Regions from separate parts of the Paractinoplanes hotanensis genome, predicted to be linked through region 3. Evidence: riboswitches for the same ligand, from Rfam matches in the RefSeq annotation. Region 3 holds a riboswitch; each other region holds the start of a gene.
What was found. A riboswitch is a leader RNA that binds a small molecule or an ion and turns the genes downstream of it on or off. The one in region 3 is predicted to bind cyclic di-AMP.
Positions count from the first base shown of each region.

Region 1 (4,154 bases), on a different contig from region 3:
CTGGCCGGTTTCGCCCTCGCCGGCGCCGCCTCCGTCCTGGGCGTCCGGGTCCTCGAGGTCGCACCGGGTGCGACCGACATGGCCTCGGCCGGCACGTCCACGTCCTTCAACGTCGGCATCACCGGTGGCGCCCTGCTGGGCAGCGCCCTGCTGACCACGAGCGGCCCGCGCAGCCTGGCTCTGGCCGGCGCCCTGCTGACCGTCCTGGCGCTGCTCGTCGTGCTGGCCGAGCCCCGCCTGTCCACCCGCCGGCGTTCGCGACCAGCCCCGGGCGAGCCGGCCGGTGAGCCACAGCCCGATGCGGTTCTGTTGCGACCCGATCCCGGCCCGGCCTGACCGTCTGCCCGACCCGCCCGGGTGTTGGCGGCATCACGGTCGCCGGCCCGGCCGGCGCGGCAGACTGTGAGGCATGCGCGCATTCGTGATCACCGGACCCGGGCGGTCCGAGGTCGTCGACGTCGAACCGCCGGTGGCCGGGGACGGCGAAGTGGTCGTGGATGTGGAACGGGCCGGCGTCTGCGGCACCGACATGGAGTTCATGGGCGGTGAGATGGCCTATCTGGCCAGCGGCGACGCCTCGTACCCGGTGCGTATCGGGCATGAGTGGAGCGGCACCGTGTCGGCGGTCGGGTCCGGGGTCGACCCGTCGTGGCTCGGCCGCCGGGTCACCGGCGACACCATGCTCGGCTGCGGCAAGTGCGCCCGCTGCACCAACGGGCGCCAGCACCTCTGCGCCGACCGCTACGAGATCGGGGTCCGCCGGGGCTGGCCCGGTGCGCTGGCGGAACAGTTGCCGGTGCCGGCGAGGGCGCTGTTCGCGTTGCCGGGCGAGGTCGACGCCACCCTGGGGGCGCTGGTCGAGCCGGGCGGCAACGCGCTGCGCGCGGTCCGGGCGGCCCAGCCCGCGCCGGGCCGGACGGTGCTGGTCATGGGGCCGGGCACGATCGGTCTGCTGGCCGCGATGTTCGCCCGGGCCGGCGGGGCCGACGTGCACCTGCTGGGCGCGACGGCCGAGTCGCTGACGTTCGCCCGCTCTCTCGGCTTCGGCCACGCCTGGACGCGCGACGAACTGCCGGCCGTGCCGTACGACGCGGTCATCGACGCCACCAACGCGGTGTCGCTGCCGGCGTTCGCACTCGACCGCGTCGAGCCCGGCGGGCGGGTCGTCTGCATCGGCCTCGCCCCCGAACCGTCCCTGGTGGACACTCGTCAGGCCGTGCTGAAGGACGTCACTGTGACGGGCATTCTGAGCGCATCCGGCGGCCTGGCGGCGACCATCGAGGCGTACGCTTCCGGGGCTGTCGACCCGCGGCCGCTGGTCGCCGAGACGGTCGGGCTCGGCCAGGCGGCCGAGGTGCTGGCCGGCCGGCGCAGCGGATCAGCACCCAAGATTCACATCGACCCCCGAGGGTGAAGCCAGGAGCGCCTGCTGCCGGCGACCGGGTCGAGCTCGCGGCCCGCTTCGCGCAGCCCGGCAACCTGTCGCACACGTTGTCCGCCGTGCATCCCGCAGATCGCCGACGCTGGCCGTGAACTCCCATGAACCGACGTCGGGGGGCAAGGGGTGTCGACCGACTGGTGGCCGGCCGAGGTGGTGCAGCACGACCGCCGCAGCCCCGACATCGCCGTGTTCCGATGCCGGACGTTCCAGCCCCTGCCGTTCCGGGCCGGCCAGCATGTGCCGATCGAGTGCCCGTACCTGCCGTGGCGCTCGGCCTCGTACTCGATAGCCAACGCCCCGCGTCTCGACCAGGTGCTCGAGTTCCACGTGCGCGCACCGGCCCGCCCTCTTCCGGGTCCGGACGGCCGCATCGGCCCGGCGGATCCTCGCGTGTCGGCCGCGCTGGTCCATCGGCTCAAGCTGGGCGACACGCTGCGGCTGGGCGCACCGCGGGGATCGCTGACGCTGGATCCGTACTCGCGTCGTGATCTGGTTTTTGTCCCGGCGGGAACAGGGCTGGCTCCGGCCAAGGCGCTGATCGAGGAGTTGTCCCGCTTCAACCGGACGCGCTGGATCCACCTCTTCCGCGGCGAGCGCGACGACCGGGATTTCTATGACCGCCGGGCGCTGGACCTGCTCGCCGGGCGTCACCCGTGGCTGACCATCGTGCGGGCCAAGGCCGATGTGGCCGACCTGGTGACCGCCCACGGCCCGTGGCCCGACCACGACTTCTACGTCAGCGGCCCGCCCGCGACGGTCGCCGAGATCGTCCGCCGCCTGGAATCCTGCCGGGTACCCACTGCGCGCGTCCGCTACGACGCCCTCAACCTGTGCTGACGGAACCCGTGCGCGGGCCCGGGCTCAGAATCGGAGCCGCTGGCCGGGGAAGATCCGGTGCGGGCTCGACAGGGCGCCGCTGTTGAGGCGGTAGAGGGCGCGCCAGCCGCCGGCGATGTCGGTTCGCTCGGCGATCACGGCGAGTGTGTCGCCCGGGCGTACGACATAGGAGCGTCCGGCCGGCTGGGCGGCGAGCTGGGCCTGCGGCGCCGGAGTGCGGGCTCTGCGTCCGCAGGTCGGCCAGGCGCCGATGCCCTGCCCGTCCAGCACCCGTTCGGCGATCTGGATCTGCTCGGCGCGGGTCGCCCGGTCGGCGGTGGCCGCGAAGCGCGATCCGCCGTAGGCCCGCCACGTGCGGCGGCTGAACTGGAGGCCGCCGTAGTAGCCGTTGCCGGTGTTGATGCTCCAGTTGCCCCGCGATTCACAGTGGGCGATGGCATCCCAGTTGACGTCGGCCTGAGCCGCCGTTGCGGGCGCTCCCACCAGAGCGCCGGTGAGCACGGCGAGAACCGTCACGAGGCGACGGAGCGGGCCGGACTTGTGGATTTGTGGCATGACAGAAAGACCCTCCACGCCTACGAGGTCAGCTGTCGGGTTCGGGCTGAGGTGCCCGGCCGCGCGAAATGGCGGCTTCACCCCGAGGCGCGCACGAGCGCGCCGAGGAACCTGGGTCCCCCGTTCCATGCCGTGAGTTGGGTGTCCGGCGGGCGGCGGCTGGACTCGGCGTTCCGCCCGCGGGGCCGATCGCACATCTGTGCAGGTCATCGGCCAAATGGGTACGACTGCAAACGGATCGAGACTAAACCCGCCGAGCGGCTTCGGGGGCGCTGATGGAGAATCCACCACCATGAGCGACCGCGTTCGGGACCATGAAATCGTCGTCTACGGCGCCTCCGGGTTCGTCGGCGCCTTGACCGCCCGCTACCTCGCCGAGCACGCCCCGGCGGGCACCCGGATCGCGCTGGCCGGGCGGTCCGAGACGAAGCTGGCAGCCGTGCGCGACCAACTCGGCGTCGACTGGCCCACCCTCGTGGCCGACGCCGCCGACACCGGCGCGCTCGCCCGGCTGGCCGCCTCGACCCAGGTCGTGATCAGCACCGTGGGGCCCTACCTGAAATACGGCGCGGCGCTGACCCGGGCCTGCGCCGAGGCCGGCGCCGACTACGTCGACCTGACCGGCGAGGTCGTGTTCGCCCGGCAGAGCATCGACGCCAACCACGACCGGGCCCGCACGACCGGGGCCCGGATCGTGCACTCGTGCGGCTTCGACTCGATCCCGTCCGACATCGGCGTGCACGTGCTGGCTCAGCAGGTGGCGGCGGACGGCGCGGGGGAGCTCACCGACACCACCATGGTCGTGACCAGCCTGCGGGGCGGGGTCAGCGGCGGCACCATCGACACGCTGCGCCACCAGCTCGACGTGGTCAAGAACGATCGCCGCCTGCGGCGCGTAGCTGCCAGCCCCTATTCGCTGAGCCCCGACCGCGACAGCGAACCCGACCTGGGCCGGCAGGGCGACATGGCCACGGTCAGCGGTTCCGACGTGCACCCCTCGCTGCGCGGCACGCTGGCGCCTTTCGTGATGGCGTCCTACAACACGCGGGTCGTGCGCCGCAGCAACGCCCTGCACAACCATCGGTACGGCCGGCGCTTCCGCTACCGCGAGACCATGAGTGTCGGCCGGTCGCCGCTCTCGCCGCTGATCGCCAACGGCCTCAAGCTCGGGCTCGGCGCGCTGGTCGCCGGGATGATGCTGCCGCCGACCAGGTTCGTGCTCGACCGGGTGCTCCCCAAGCCCGGCAGCGGCCCCAGCCCGCAGGCACAGCGTGACGGCCACTTCACCTTCGACTTCTTCACCACCACGACGACCGGCGCC
Region 1 covers NZ_JAMQOL010000044.1:155,551-159,704, reverse strand. Annotated here, with positions in the region: gene LXN57_RS30915 (MFS transporter) at 1-336, shown strand, start outside; gene LXN57_RS30910 (zinc-dependent alcohol dehydrogenase) at 410-1,414, shown strand; gene LXN57_RS30905 (FAD-binding oxidoreductase) at 1,565-2,278, shown strand; gene LXN57_RS30900 (LysM peptidoglycan-binding domain-containing protein) at 2,303-2,794, opposite strand; cyclic di-AMP (ydaO/yuaA leader) riboswitch at 2,839-2,984, opposite strand; gene LXN57_RS30895 (saccharopine dehydrogenase family protein) at 3,126-4,154, shown strand, end outside.
Region 1: another riboswitch for cyclic di-AMP. It lies ahead of LXN57_RS30900 (LysM peptidoglycan-binding domain-containing protein); the one in region 3 lies ahead of LXN57_RS17925 (coiled-coil domain-containing protein).

Region 2 (4,154 bases), on a different contig from region 3:
ACCTGATCCAGGAGGGCAACACCGGCCTGGTCCGCGCGGTCGAGAAGTTCGACTACGAGCGCGGCTACAAGTTCTCGACCTACGCCACGTGGTGGGTGCGCCAGGCGATCAGCCGGGCCATCGCCCAGCAGGAGCGCACCGTGCGCCTCCCGGTCCACCTGGTCGAAGACGTCAACCGCATGCGCAACGTCACCCGCCAGCTCGTCCGCGAGCTCGGCAGTGACCCCGAGCCCGAGCAGATCGCGACCGCTCTCGGCGTGACCGTCGAGCGCGTCAACGAGCTCACCCGCTGGGCCCAGGACACGGTTTCCCTCGACACCCCGGTCGGCGACGACGGCGACACCAACCTCGGCGACCTGGTCGCCGACAGCGACGCCCCCTCGCCGGAAGAGATCGTGCTGACCGCCCTGGAGCGCCAGCGCATCGAGGGTCTGCTCAACCACCTCGACGACCGGTCGGCCGGCATCATGCGGGCCCGCTACGGCCTCGAGGACGGCCGCGAGCACTCGCTCACCGAGGTGGCTTCCCGCTTCTCGCTGAGCCGTGAGCGCATCCGTCAGCTCGAGATCCAGGCGCTCGGCCGGCTGCGCGAGCTGGCCCGGGCCGAGGGCCTGCAGGCCGCCTGACGTTCCGCCTTCCTTCCCCCCGTTACTCACAAGACGCGAAAGGCCGGTACCCCGAGGGGTACCGGCCTTCTCCGGTTCTCGAGCCGGTCTAGTTGACCCGGCCGTAGCCGTACGGCGTCATGATGTTCATGCCGCGCTTCTTCACCACCGTGCCCGAGTGCGGCGCGTCGATGATCTGACCACCGCCCACATAGAGGGCGACATGGCCGAGACTCCGGTAGAACACGAGGTCACCCGGTTGCAGGTCGCCCTTGCTGATATGGGTGACTTCGTTCCACTGGGCCTTGGTCTGGTGCGACAAGGACTTGCCGGCCGCCCGCCACGCCGCCGAGGTCAGCCCCGAGCAGTCGTAGCTGCCCGGACCGTCCGCGCCGAACAGGTACGGCTTACCGAGCTGGTTGTACGCGAACGTGACAGCGGCACCAGCCTTGCCGGAGATCTGCGGGATCGGGCCGGTGTACTTGCTGCCCTTCTCCTGCCCCTGGCCGAAGGCCGCCTCGCGCATCGCGAACAGCTTCTTGAGGTCTTTCTGGATCGACCCCTTCTGCGCGTTCAGCGCGTTCACCTGGGCCGTCTGCTTGACCTGGGTCGCCTTGAGGGCGGCCTGCTTCTCGGCGAAGCCCTGGGTGGCCGCGGTGAAGGTGTCGATGTCGCGCTGGTTGGACTTCGTGATCAAGTCCAGGTACGCCATGCGGTCCATCATGCTGTCCTGGCCGCCGCCGGTGAGCAGCGCGCTCATCGGCCCGACGCGACCCTGCTTGTAGGACGTGGTGGCCAGATTGCCCACCTGGGCGCTGGCGGCCTTCAGCTTCGCCTGAGCGGGCTTGAGGGACGCCTGGAGCTTGACCTGATCAGCCTGGGTCTTCTTCAGGTTGATCCGCATCTGGTTGTACTTCTCGGTGATGTCCTCGAGCTTGTTGGACGCCGTCTCGATCTGCTTCTTCAGCTCGCTGGCGGACGGGGCCGCGTGTGCGGCTGTCCCCAGCGAGCCGGTGATCGCGACAGCGAGCGCCGCGACGACGAGGACCCGAAGCCTCGTGCGGGGGTGGGGCACCGGTCAGTGGCCTTTCTTCCGCTCGGCCGCCTACCGGGTCAGCTGACGGGCTCGGGTGGGAAGAACACCCTTCCGCTCGCGCGGATTCGCCCCGATGACACGGTTCCCCGGTTCTGTCGGACGCGCATGGCGCCACGAAGATTCGGCGGCGTTGGCCGGCGCCACGGGAGGGGGAGTGGCTGCGGACCGAACCAACCGCATTAACTTATCGGCGGGATCATCAAAAGCAAGGGCCCACAGAGTGATTTAAGACAATGGCCCGATACGCGTTAATGATCCCGATAACAGCAAGTGATTCGACGACCGCAATGCGTGCGGCCGGACTGTCAAACGGGACTTTTCGTCAACTCGGCGGCGGGCACCCATTCCCGGGTCACCTTACGCTCGGCCCAGAAAGACAGGAACGGGATCGTGCCGCTCAACATCACCAGGATCATGCGGCCGAACGGCCAGTGGGCCCGGCGCGACAGATCGAACGTGGCGACCAGATAGACCATGAACAGGAAACCGTGCGCGGGCCCGACGGCCGCGACCACGACCGGGTTGTCCGCGAGATATTTCAACGGCATGCCGACCACGACGAGCGCGAGCAGGCAGACGCCGACGATCCACGCGATGATCCGGTAGCGGGTCAGGGCACCCTGCACTTTGCTTCTGTCCTATCCGGGATAGTCGCCCGGGCGGGCGCCGGGGTGGGCGTTGAGCCAGGCGAGATAGTCGTTGTAGGCGACCAGTTCGGGGTCGTCGGCATCCGGGGTGGAGCGGACGGCCACGCGTACCGGCCGGCCGACCGTAACAGCCTTGCCTGGGAGCTGTTCCTGGGCCTTTTCCGGCGGAGCGGGCTCTGCCGGGTGGCCGCCTTTCCGACGGGCGAGTTGAACCTCGCGGAACCAGAGGAACACGACGAAGGCCGCGAAGACCGGCCACTCGAACATGTAGCCCCAGCTGATCGCGTTGCCCTCCTGGGCGCGGCTGAACTGCCACCAGCCCAGGATCAGGCAGCCCGCGGTCAGCACCACCGCCAGGACATGCCGGACGATCCACGCCGGCGTCCACAGGCCCTTCATGCCCAGAAGCGTACCGGCGCGTGTTTGGCCGCGGCCCGCACGGGCAACCGTCCTGGCGTTCGCCACACCCCTCGGTGGCTGTCCTGGCCCGAAACGACCGGAGGTGCACGATGACAGAAGCTCACGGTGACTCACCGTTGATGGAAACCGGGATCGACCCCGCCTCACTGAGCGAGGACGACCTGTTCCGCGAACTCAGCAGCCTCTACCGGGCCCGTCTCGCGACGCTCCGCCACGGCCCCGACGCCGCCCTGTCGAACCACTTCAAGCGGACGGCCGACCTGGAGACGGAGTACATCACCCGCTATCCCAGCCGCGAGGTCGACACCGACCGGCTCACCCAGGCGTTCTAGGGAGAATCTTGACCGAGTCGCTGGGCGCGCGGCTGACGCGCGTCGGACAGTCGTATGCCCCCCACGAGCATCGCCCGCTGGTCGGCTACGTGACGGCGATGGGCGGTTTCACCGCTCTGGCCGCCGCTCTGGCCGCCGCGGCCAAGGTGACCGGAAAGCCGGCCCCCGCCCGCCCGGCCACCGCCGATGTGGTGCTGGTGTCACTGGCGACCCACAAGCTGAGCCGCCTGATCGCCAAGGACTCGGTGACCAGCCCGCTGCGGGCCCCGTTCATGCGTTACGCCGAGCCGGCCGGCGCGGCCGAGCTCAACGAAGAGGTGCGCGACCACGACAATGCGCTGAAGCATGGGATCGGCGAGCTGATCAGCTGCCCGTTCTGCCTGGCCGTCTGGGTCTCGACGGCCCTGACCGGCGGCCTGGTGCTGGCCCCCCGCCTGACCCGCCTGGTCGCGGTCGCTCTGACGGCCACCGCCGTCTCCGACTTCCTCCAGCTGGGCTACGACGCCGCCAAGAAGGCCGCCGAGGGCGACTGAGGTAGGTGTCGAGGCCGCCTTGCTTGCTGCGGAGCGGGTCTGAGGTACGTGTCGAGGCCCGCCCCGCTTGCTGCGGAGCGGGCCTGTCGCTGTTGTCAGGGCGGGCCGTCGCGGTCGAGTCCGGACCAGCCCTCGGGCGTCTCGGGCTCGGCGTCGTCGTCGCGGTCGGCCGTCACGTCGTCGTCGACGGCGGTGGCGTCGTGCTCGCCGGCGAAGTTCTCCTGCTCGTCCGGGTCACCGATCGGTTCCATGAGCCAGATCCTTTCCGTCAGACTTCGAGCGCCCGCACTGCCTCGGCCGCTTCGTCCTGGGCGTACTCGCCTTCCGGCAGCGCGTCGATCCGGGTGAGCGTCGTGGCGCTCAGCTCGGACGCGATGGCCCGCCGCTGCAGGTCGGCACTGCTGAGCCGCTCCTGCCCGTCGAACGCGTCGTCGAGAAAGGCATCCAGCTCACGCATCTCATCGGTCACGGATCTCGGGCTACCCGGCCCGATCCGCCCCAAACTATGTGGCACCCGTCAC
Region 2 covers NZ_JAMQOL010000034.1:32,798-36,951, reverse strand. Annotated here, with positions in the region: gene LXN57_RS24070 (sigma-70 family RNA polymerase sigma factor) at 1-626, shown strand, start outside; gene LXN57_RS24065 (C40 family peptidase) at 715-1,680, opposite strand; cyclic di-AMP (ydaO/yuaA leader) riboswitch at 1,693-1,838, opposite strand; gene LXN57_RS24060 (DUF3817 domain-containing protein) at 2,007-2,327, opposite strand; gene LXN57_RS24055 (hypothetical protein) at 2,340-2,747, opposite strand; gene LXN57_RS24050 (DUF6158 family protein) at 2,888-3,100, shown strand; gene LXN57_RS24045 (DUF1360 domain-containing protein) at 3,106-3,633, shown strand; gene LXN57_RS24040 (hypothetical protein) at 3,729-3,884, opposite strand; gene LXN57_RS24035 (hypothetical protein) at 3,902-4,102, opposite strand.
Region 2: another riboswitch for cyclic di-AMP. It lies ahead of LXN57_RS24065 (C40 family peptidase); the one in region 3 lies ahead of LXN57_RS17925 (coiled-coil domain-containing protein).

Region 3 (4,154 bases):
CCGGGCAAGCACGCGGTGACCACCGAGGGCCACCCGGACTGGCTGCGGACGACCGTCGCCTGCAAGCTCGAGCCGGGCCAGAAGCTGCGCGTGGTCAAGCTGGCCGCGTACGGCTGGTCCAGCCACCGCTCGCTGCCCGCCGTACGCGACCAGGTCGGCGCGGCACTGGCCAGCGCCCGGCTGGACGGCTGGGAGGGCCTGGTCGAGGCCCAGCGCGACTACCTGGACGCCTTCTGGGACCACTCCGACGTCAAGGTCGAGGGCGACCCCGAGGTGCAGCAGGCGGTCCGCTTCGGACTGTTCCACACGCTCCAGGCCGGCGCCCGGGCCGAGCAGCGGCCGATCGGCTCCAAGGGCCTCTCCGGGCCCGGATACGACGGCCACACGTTCTGGGACGCCGAGACCTTCGTGCTGCCCGCCCTCACGTACACCCAGCCGTCCGCGGCGGCCGACGTGCTGCGCTGGCGCCACTCGACGCTCGACCTGGCCCGGGAGCGGGCTCAGACGCTCGGTCTGCAGGGTGCGGCCTTCCCGTGGCGCACGATCCGCGGGCAGGAGTGCTCGGCCTACTGGCCGGCCGGCACGGCGGGCTTCCACATCGGCGCCGACATCGCCGACGCGGTCCGCCGCTACGTGCAGGCCACCGGCGACTACGACTTCGAGCGTGAGGTCGGCCTCGAGCTGCTGATCGAGACCGCCCGGCTGTGGCGCTCGCTGGGGCACCACGACCGGCACGGCCGCTTCCACATCGACGGCGTCACCGGCCCGGACGAGTACACGGCCGTGGTCGACGACAACATCTACACCAACCTGCTGGCCCAGCAGAACATGCTGGCCGCGGCCGATGCGGCCAAGCGGCACCCCGACCTCGCCCGCAAGCTGGGCGTGGACGACGAGGAGACGGCGAGCTGGCGGGACGCGGCGGCCTCGGTGCACATCCCGTTCGACAAGGAGCTGGGCGTCCACCAGCAGTCCGAGGGCTTCACGCGGCTGCAGGAGTGGGACTTCGAGAACACCCCACCCGAGGCGTACCCGCTGCTGCTCAACTACCCGTACTTCGACCTGTACCGCAAGCAGGTGGTCAAGCAGGCCGACCTGGTCATGGCGATGTACATCCGCGGTGACGCCTTCACCCCGGAGGAGAAGGCCCGCAACTTCGCCTACTACGACGCCCGTACGGTGCGCGACTCGTCGCTGTCGGCCTGCGTCCAGGCCGTGATGGCGGCCGAGGTGGGCCACCTCGAGCTGGCCCACGACTACCTGGGCGAGGCCGCCCTGATGGACCTGCACGACCTGCACCAGAACTCGCGGGACGGCCTGCACATCGCGTCGCTGGCCGGCACGTGGATCTCGCTGGTGGCCGGTCTGGGCGGCATGCGCGACTTCAACGGTCAGTTGTCGTTCGCGCCGCGCCTGCCCAGCCGGATCAACAACCTGGAGTTCTCGCTGCTCTGGCGCGGGCTGCGGCTGCGGGTGAACGTGACCGCGGAGGACGCCACGTACTCGCTGCGCAACGGCGGCGGATCGGCTCGCCTGGTGCTCCAGCACCACGGCAAGGACGTCGAGGTCACCCAGGTCAAGCCGGTGACGGTGCCCATTCCACCGGCGCACCCGGTCGGCCCCGCGCCGGTCCAGCCGGCGGGGCGTGCTCCGGTTCGGCGGGCCACCTCGTAAGCGGACAGCAAAAGGGGCCCCGGATTTCTCCGGGGCCCCTTTTCGCGTACTCGAGGCTTCTCGCCTCTCGATATCAGAGCATCGACACGTGCACATGGTCGGTGTGCGCGCTTGGCCCGCTGTAGGAACTCCAGCCCCTGGTCGGGAACCAGATCTGCTTGTACCAGATGACGTAATAGATGCCGAGGCGGTCGGCATTACGCACGAGGAATGCCATCAGGTTGTTGCCGTAGGTCTTCATGTCCGCGTTGTGCGCGACCGCGAAGCCCCGATCCTGCAACGACCAGTCGCAGGCCCGGCCCTTCGGGTGTTCGAACGGCCCGCCGTTGCGATGACAGCCGACGAACCGATCGAAGCCGGCCTTCTGCGTTTCCTTCAACATGTGCAGCGTGCGCGCGGTGATGCAGCCGCCGGTCGTCGGGTCGTCGACGTTGCAGGGCAGGCTCGGGAAGCCGCCGTTCGAGTCGCGCGGAGCCGGCGCCGCGGTCGGTGACTCGGCGAGCACGACGCCCTGGGTCAGGCTCTGACCGCCGACCAGGGCGAGGGCCTTGTCCGCGGCCTCTTTCTGCTTGCGCATCACGACCAGGCTGGTCTGCTGCTTCTTGACCTCGGCGTCGAGCGCGGCCTTCTTCGAGTTGACCTGGTCGATCGCCTTGTTCAGCTCGGCCAGCTTGCGGTCCTGAATGGTGTTGATCTCTTCGAGCGAGACGGCCTTCTGCAGGAAGTCGCTCGAGCCCTGGCTGCCCAGCAGGAAGCCGGCCGTGCCGAGGTGGCCGGTGCGGTACTGCTGCGCGGCGATCGCGTTGACCTCGGGCAACAGGGCGAGGCGCCGGCCCTGGGCCACCTTGATCTCGGCGGCCAGCCGCTTCTGCGCCTTCGTCGACCTCGCCACCGCGGCCTTGGCGGCGACGAATTTGCGGTTCGAGGACTCGATGACGTCGTCCAGAGTCGCGTTCTTGGCGACTGAGCCGCCCGCCTCGTCGGGCGTGGCCGAGGAGCCATCAGGCTCGGCGCTCGCCGGGGAAGCGGGTGCGGCCAGGAAAGACAGGGCCACGATCGGCGCCAGGGCAAGCATCAGCCACCGGCGGGGTCGTACGGTCAATGCAGTTCCTTCCGGTAAACCGCCGACCGGGTTAGCTGACGGGTTCGGGACGGAAGCGATCCCTACCGCTTGCGCGGATACACCCCACTGACCTGGTTCCCCGGCTCGCCTCGCGGCGATTGGGCGGTGGCCTGCCGGCACCTCGGGGGCGGTGCCTCGGTGGCAGAACCGGCGGCCAGTTTACCCGAGAGTTCGCTTCGCTTCAGCGCTGCGGAATGGCAAATTTCGTAGTCATGCCAACACATTCCGTAATTCTCGTGACTGATGGTCGTGGTCGAATTGCACTGCGTGCGATAACTGTCGATTGCTCGATGAGTTGGGTATGGTCGGTGGCGGTCCTCACCCCCAGGGGGCCGCCGCCTAATCGCCTTCACGGCGAGCCGGGGAACCAATCTTTCCGGGGTGAATCCGCGCAAGCGGTAGGGATCACTTCCGTCCCGAACCCGTCAGCTAACTCGGTCGGCGGCCGACGGAAGGAACAGGTGTGCGGCACAAGACTGTCCGGCGAAGATTGGCATCGTCATTGGCGTTGCTCATCGCGATCTCCGGCCTCGCGGTCGCGGTGGCCGGTCCGGCCGGCGCGGCCCCCGGCGACAACGGCGACGACGGCGAGGGCGCTCCCAAGTCCCTGATCCAGCAGCTCCAGGCCGCCTCCAAGGGCTTCCTCGAGGCCCAGGAGGCGCTGACCAACTCCCGCAAGCGGCAAACCCAACTGGCCGCGAAGGTCAAGCAGCTCGACGCCGAACTCGGCCCGCGCCAGGCCGCGATCGACGAGATCGTCCAGCAGTCGTACCGCACCGGCCGCCTCGGGCCGATGACCGCGCTGCTCACGGCCAACTCGTCCGGCAGCTTCCTCGATCGGGCCGAGACGCTCGAGACCGTGGCGGTCAAGGAAAACGCCGCTGTGGCCGATCTGAAGGCCAACCGGGACGCGCAGCAGCGGGCCAAGCTCGCCATCGACGCCGAGGTGCGCAACCAGCAGAAGCAGGTCAACCTCATGGCCAAGCGCAAGGTGCAGGCCGAGAACGCGCTGAAGGCGGCGAACGCCGGCGAGGACGCCGACGAGCCGTCGGACAGTCAGGCCAGTTCGAGCAACAAGGCCAGCCCGGCTCCGCGCAACCGGGACGGCTCGCTGTCCGAAGAGGGCTGCACCCGGAAAGACCCCACCACCAGCGGCTGCCTGACGCCCCGCACGCTGCACGCGCTCAAGGAGGCTCAGGCCGACGGGTTCACCCGCTACGTGGCGTGCTTCCGCGAGCAGAACAGCGGCGAGCACCCCAAGGGCCAGGCGTGCGACTTCGCGGCCGAGAAGAACGGCTTCGGCGGGGTCGCGTCGGGCGGTGACAAGACGTACGGCACCCGGCTGGCCAACTACTTC
Region 3 covers NZ_JAMQOL010000022.1:93,943-98,096, forward strand. Annotated here, with positions in the region: gene LXN57_RS17920 (glycoside hydrolase family 65 protein) at 1-1,674, shown strand, start outside; gene LXN57_RS17925 (coiled-coil domain-containing protein) at 1,748-2,776, opposite strand; cyclic di-AMP (ydaO/yuaA leader) riboswitch at 2,780-2,912, opposite strand; cyclic di-AMP (ydaO/yuaA leader) riboswitch at 3,124-3,257, shown strand; gene LXN57_RS17930 (coiled-coil domain-containing protein) at 3,261-4,154, shown strand, end outside.

Region 4 (4,154 bases), on a different contig from region 3:
CGACGGGTGCACCGCCACGCCGTCGGCGACGAGCGGGGTCGAGGTGCACATCCGGCACACCTACATCGGTGACCTGGTGGTCAGCCTGATCGCCCCCGACGGCACGGCCTACGTCCTGCACAACCGGGCCGAAGGCAGCACCGACAACATCGACCGGACGTACGCGGTCAACCTGGCCGGCGAGACTGCCGACGGCACCTGGACCCTGCGGGTGCAGGACGCCGCCACGGTCGACACCGGCGCCCTGACCGGCTGGACCCTCTCGCTGTGACGGATCGCGGTGCCCGCCGTCCGGGCGGGCACCGCTGTCCCCCGCACGCTCCGGACGACGCCCGACCGGCTCAGCCCGGTGCGCGCGCGGACATAAGCTGAGTGCCATGGATCGAGCGACCGACCTGCGCTGGTACGAGGCGCTGCAGCAGATCTTGGCGGGCGCCCACCTGTGGCGTCCGGACGAGGTCGCCCCCGCCCTCGACGTGGTGATGGCGCGGCTCAGGATCCGCACCCGCATCTGGGTGGTCAACTACGAGCAGACGGCGCTGACCCCCCTGCCGCAGCCGGGTCCGGCGCCCGAGGTCCTGCCGATCGACGGCACCCTGCCGGGCCGGGTGTTCACCCGGGTCCGCTCCGCTCCGGCCGGCGACGGGCCCGGCTACCGCTGGTGGACCCCGATGGTCGACGGCACCGACCGCCTCGGCGTGATCGAGTTCGTCGGCGGTGACGCCGCCGTGGCCCGTGAAGAGGCCTTCCCGGAGCGTTGTGAACTGGTCGCCGGCCTCGTCGGCCACCTGATGAACAGCGCGAAGCAGCGCGGCGACCACCTGGAACGGGCCCGCCGGTCCCAGCCGATGTCGACCGCCGCCGAGCTGCTGTGGGCGTCGCTGCCACCGCTGACCGCCAGCTTCGACCGGGCCGTGGTCAGCGCCGTCCTCCAGCCCTGCTACGACGTGGGCGGGGACGGATTCGACTACGCAGTCGACGACGGTGTCATGTGGCTCGCGGTGCTGGACGCGGCGGGCCGCGGGCTGGAGGCCGGCCTGACGTGCACGGTCGCGCTGGCCGCGCTCCGGGCGGCCCGGCGGGCCGGCGGGGGACTGGTCGATCAGGCGCGGGCGGTCGACACCGCGCTGACCGGGCAGTTCCGCGACAGCCGCTTCGCCACCGCCGTACTGGCCGAACTGCACCTGGACACCGGCCGGCTGCGCTACCTCAACGCCGGGCATCCGGCCCCGGTCGTGCTGCGCGGCGGGCGCGCGGTGCTCGAGCTCAAGGCCGGTCGCCGCCTGCCGCTGGGCTTGCCCGACGCGGCGGCCGAGGTGGCCGAGGAGACGTTCGAGCCGGACGACCGGCTGCTGCTCTACACCGACGGCGTGACCGAGGCGCGAACGTCCGGCGGCGAACGGTTCGGCCTGTTCCGCATGATCGACCTGGTGGAACGCAACGCCGCAGCCGCGCTGCCCGCGCCCGAGACGGTGCGCCGGCTGGCCCGGGCGGTCATCGAGCACCAGGGCCGGCCGCCTGCCGACGACGCCACGCTCGTGCTCGTCGAGTGGTCGGCGGCCGCTTCGTTGAATACTCTGCCGACGGCAACGCAGCCGGACGAGATCGAGGAACCAGCATGACCGAACAGCTGACGGTGACCGTCGGTAAGGCCGACGGCCGGGACACCGTGCTGACCGTGAGCGGTGAACTCGACCGTGACGTCACTCACGTGCTCGAGGAAGCCGGCGAGGCCGCGCTGGCCTCCGGCGTCGAACGACTGGTGCTCGACCTGCGCGGCCTGACGTTCTGCGACTCGAGCGGCCTGCGCATCCTCGTCCAGCTGCACCGGCTGGCCGAGGACCGGGGCGTCTCGCTGCGCCTGGCCGAGCTGCACCCGTCGGTCTCGACGGTGGTCGAGGTCGTCAACCTCGACCGAATGCTTGCGCTGTACCCGACGGTCGCGGCTGCGCTGCTCCGACCTGCGGGTTAAGGCCGATACGGGCCACTCGCCGGGACATTCGCGGATCTGAGAGCCTTTTCACCTTCCGCCCTTCGGGCTTGGCCGTACGGGCCCGGGCGTGGATACCGTCGGCCGGTCCGCGAACGTGGACGCCCCGGGCGGAACGCCGAATCCCTGCCGCCGCCCCGAGGGAAACGAACCCAGGCATGGAGCGGGGGAACCACACGTTCCTCGGCGCGCCGACGCGCGCCTCGGGGTGAAGCCGCCACGTGCGGCCGGGCACCTCAGCCCGAACCCGACAGCTCACCTCGCAGGCGTGGAGGTAGCTCTCTCATGGCATTTGCACAGAAGACCCGTGTCGCGCTCGGACTGGCGGCCGCGGGTGTCGCCGGCGCGGTCAGCCTGCTCGGCCCGGCCTCCCCGGCCCAGGCCGCAGTGAACTGGGACGCCATCGCCAAGTGCGAGTCCGGTGGCAACTGGAGCATCAACACCGGCAACGGCTACTACGGTGGCCTGCAGTTCAGCCGCAGCACGTGGAAGGCGTACGGCGGCACGAAGTACGCCGCGACCGCGAACAAGGCCACCAAGGCCGAGCAGATCAGAATCGCCGAGAAGGTGCTGAAGGGCCAGGGCATCGGCGCCTGGCCGACCTGCGGCAAGAAGGCCGGCGCAGCCAAGGCAGCCGCCAAGAAGTCGACCGCCGCGAAGAAGTCGGCGACCGCGAAGAAGTCGGCGACCGCGAAGAAGTCGGCGACCGCCAAGAAGGCGACGGCCGCCAAGAAGTCGACGGTCAAGGCCACGGGCAAGCACTACGTCGTCCGCTCCGGCGACACCCTGGCCAAGATCGCCGCCAAGAATCACGTCAAGGGCGGCTGGAAGACCCTTTACCAGCTGAACAAGTCGATCCTGGACAGCCCGGACATGATCTTCCCGGGTCAGCGCCTGGCGCTCTGACCGCTACCGCCCCGGCCCCGGTTGCGGGGCCGGGGCGGCTCGGAGCCGATCGAGCACGCTCGGAGCCTGCGGCGACATCGCCGTGGGTGCGGCCACGCTCGGTGCAGGCGGCGGATCTCGCCGTGGGTGCGGCCACGCTCAGAGCAGGCGGCGGATCTCGCCGTAGGTGCGGTAGAAGCCGCCGCGGGCGGCCTCGCGCACGCCGGTCACGACGTAGCGGCTGCCGCGTTCGCGGATGCCCTTGGGGAACTGGACCTGCCAATCCTGGTGGTAGCCGGACGAGACCACGCGGATGCGCAGGCGGCCGCCCTCTTCGATGCACTCGACGACCACGCCGCCGGCGATGTCGTGGACGACCTCGACCGTTGTGGACGGCACGACGGCCGGCATGCGGGGCGGGGCCTTCACGTCGACCGGCTCGGGGATCGTGCCCGCGACGGCGGCCTGGATGGCCGGCTCGCTCGCGTCGATGCAGGACAGCGATCCGTCGGTGGTGACGATGTAGAGGCGCTCGTCGTGGTATTGCATCGAGTAGGCCGAGCCGCAACCGGTGGACAGCTTCCACAGGCGGGCGCCCGAGGTGTCGAAGCAGTAGATCGAGGAGCTGCTGTCGCCGGCGAAGATGTAGCGACCGTTTTCGGCGGTGGCGCAGGAGAAGACGGGGGCGTCGCACTCGTACGTCCGGCGGTGGACACCGTTCTTGCCGAGCTGGACGACCTGGCGCCGCCCGGTGCCGGCGTAGAGCGAGTCGCCCTCCTGCCAGCCGAACAGCACATTGCTGGTTCGCGTGTTCCACAGCTCCTGCCCGGTGCGCCAGTCGTAGCTGGTGACGCCCTTGGAGTGGCCGTGGTGCACGGCCCGGGTGTCGCAGCGGACCATCCAGGCGCTGGAGCCGTGGCCCTGACGGCGCCAGAGGAACTCGTCCTCGTGGTCGATGGCGGCGATGCCGCCGCCGGAGTCGGAGACCCCGAGCACGCCGTCGTGGATGTCGAGCCAGTAGATGTCGATGTCGGCGGCGATGCGGTAGGCCAGCCGGGGCACCTTGCCGGAGAGGTCGTAGACGTTGCCGTCGTCGCAGCCCGCGTAGATCCAGTCGTCGTCGGCGACCAGGCACTTCACGCCGTCGGGCAGGCGGAACTGCTGGAGCACCTCGGCGCCGTGGCTGAGCGTGGTGATCAGGCCGCTCTCGTTGCCGACCATGCACACGTCGTCGTCGACGAAGATGCCGAAGGCCGGGCTGCCCGACTTGTAGCGCCAC
Region 4 covers NZ_JAMQOL010000084.1:21,269-25,422, forward strand. Annotated here, with positions in the region: gene LXN57_RS45510 (M4 family metallopeptidase) at 1-271, shown strand, start outside; gene LXN57_RS45515 (PP2C family protein-serine/threonine phosphatase) at 378-1,622, shown strand; gene LXN57_RS45520 (STAS domain-containing protein) at 1,619-1,972, shown strand; cyclic di-AMP (ydaO/yuaA leader) riboswitch at 2,128-2,273, shown strand; gene LXN57_RS45525 (LysM peptidoglycan-binding domain-containing protein) at 2,276-2,896, shown strand; gene LXN57_RS45530 (WGR domain-containing protein) at 3,035-4,154, opposite strand, start outside.
Region 4: another riboswitch for cyclic di-AMP. It lies ahead of LXN57_RS45525 (LysM peptidoglycan-binding domain-containing protein); the one in region 3 lies ahead of LXN57_RS17925 (coiled-coil domain-containing protein).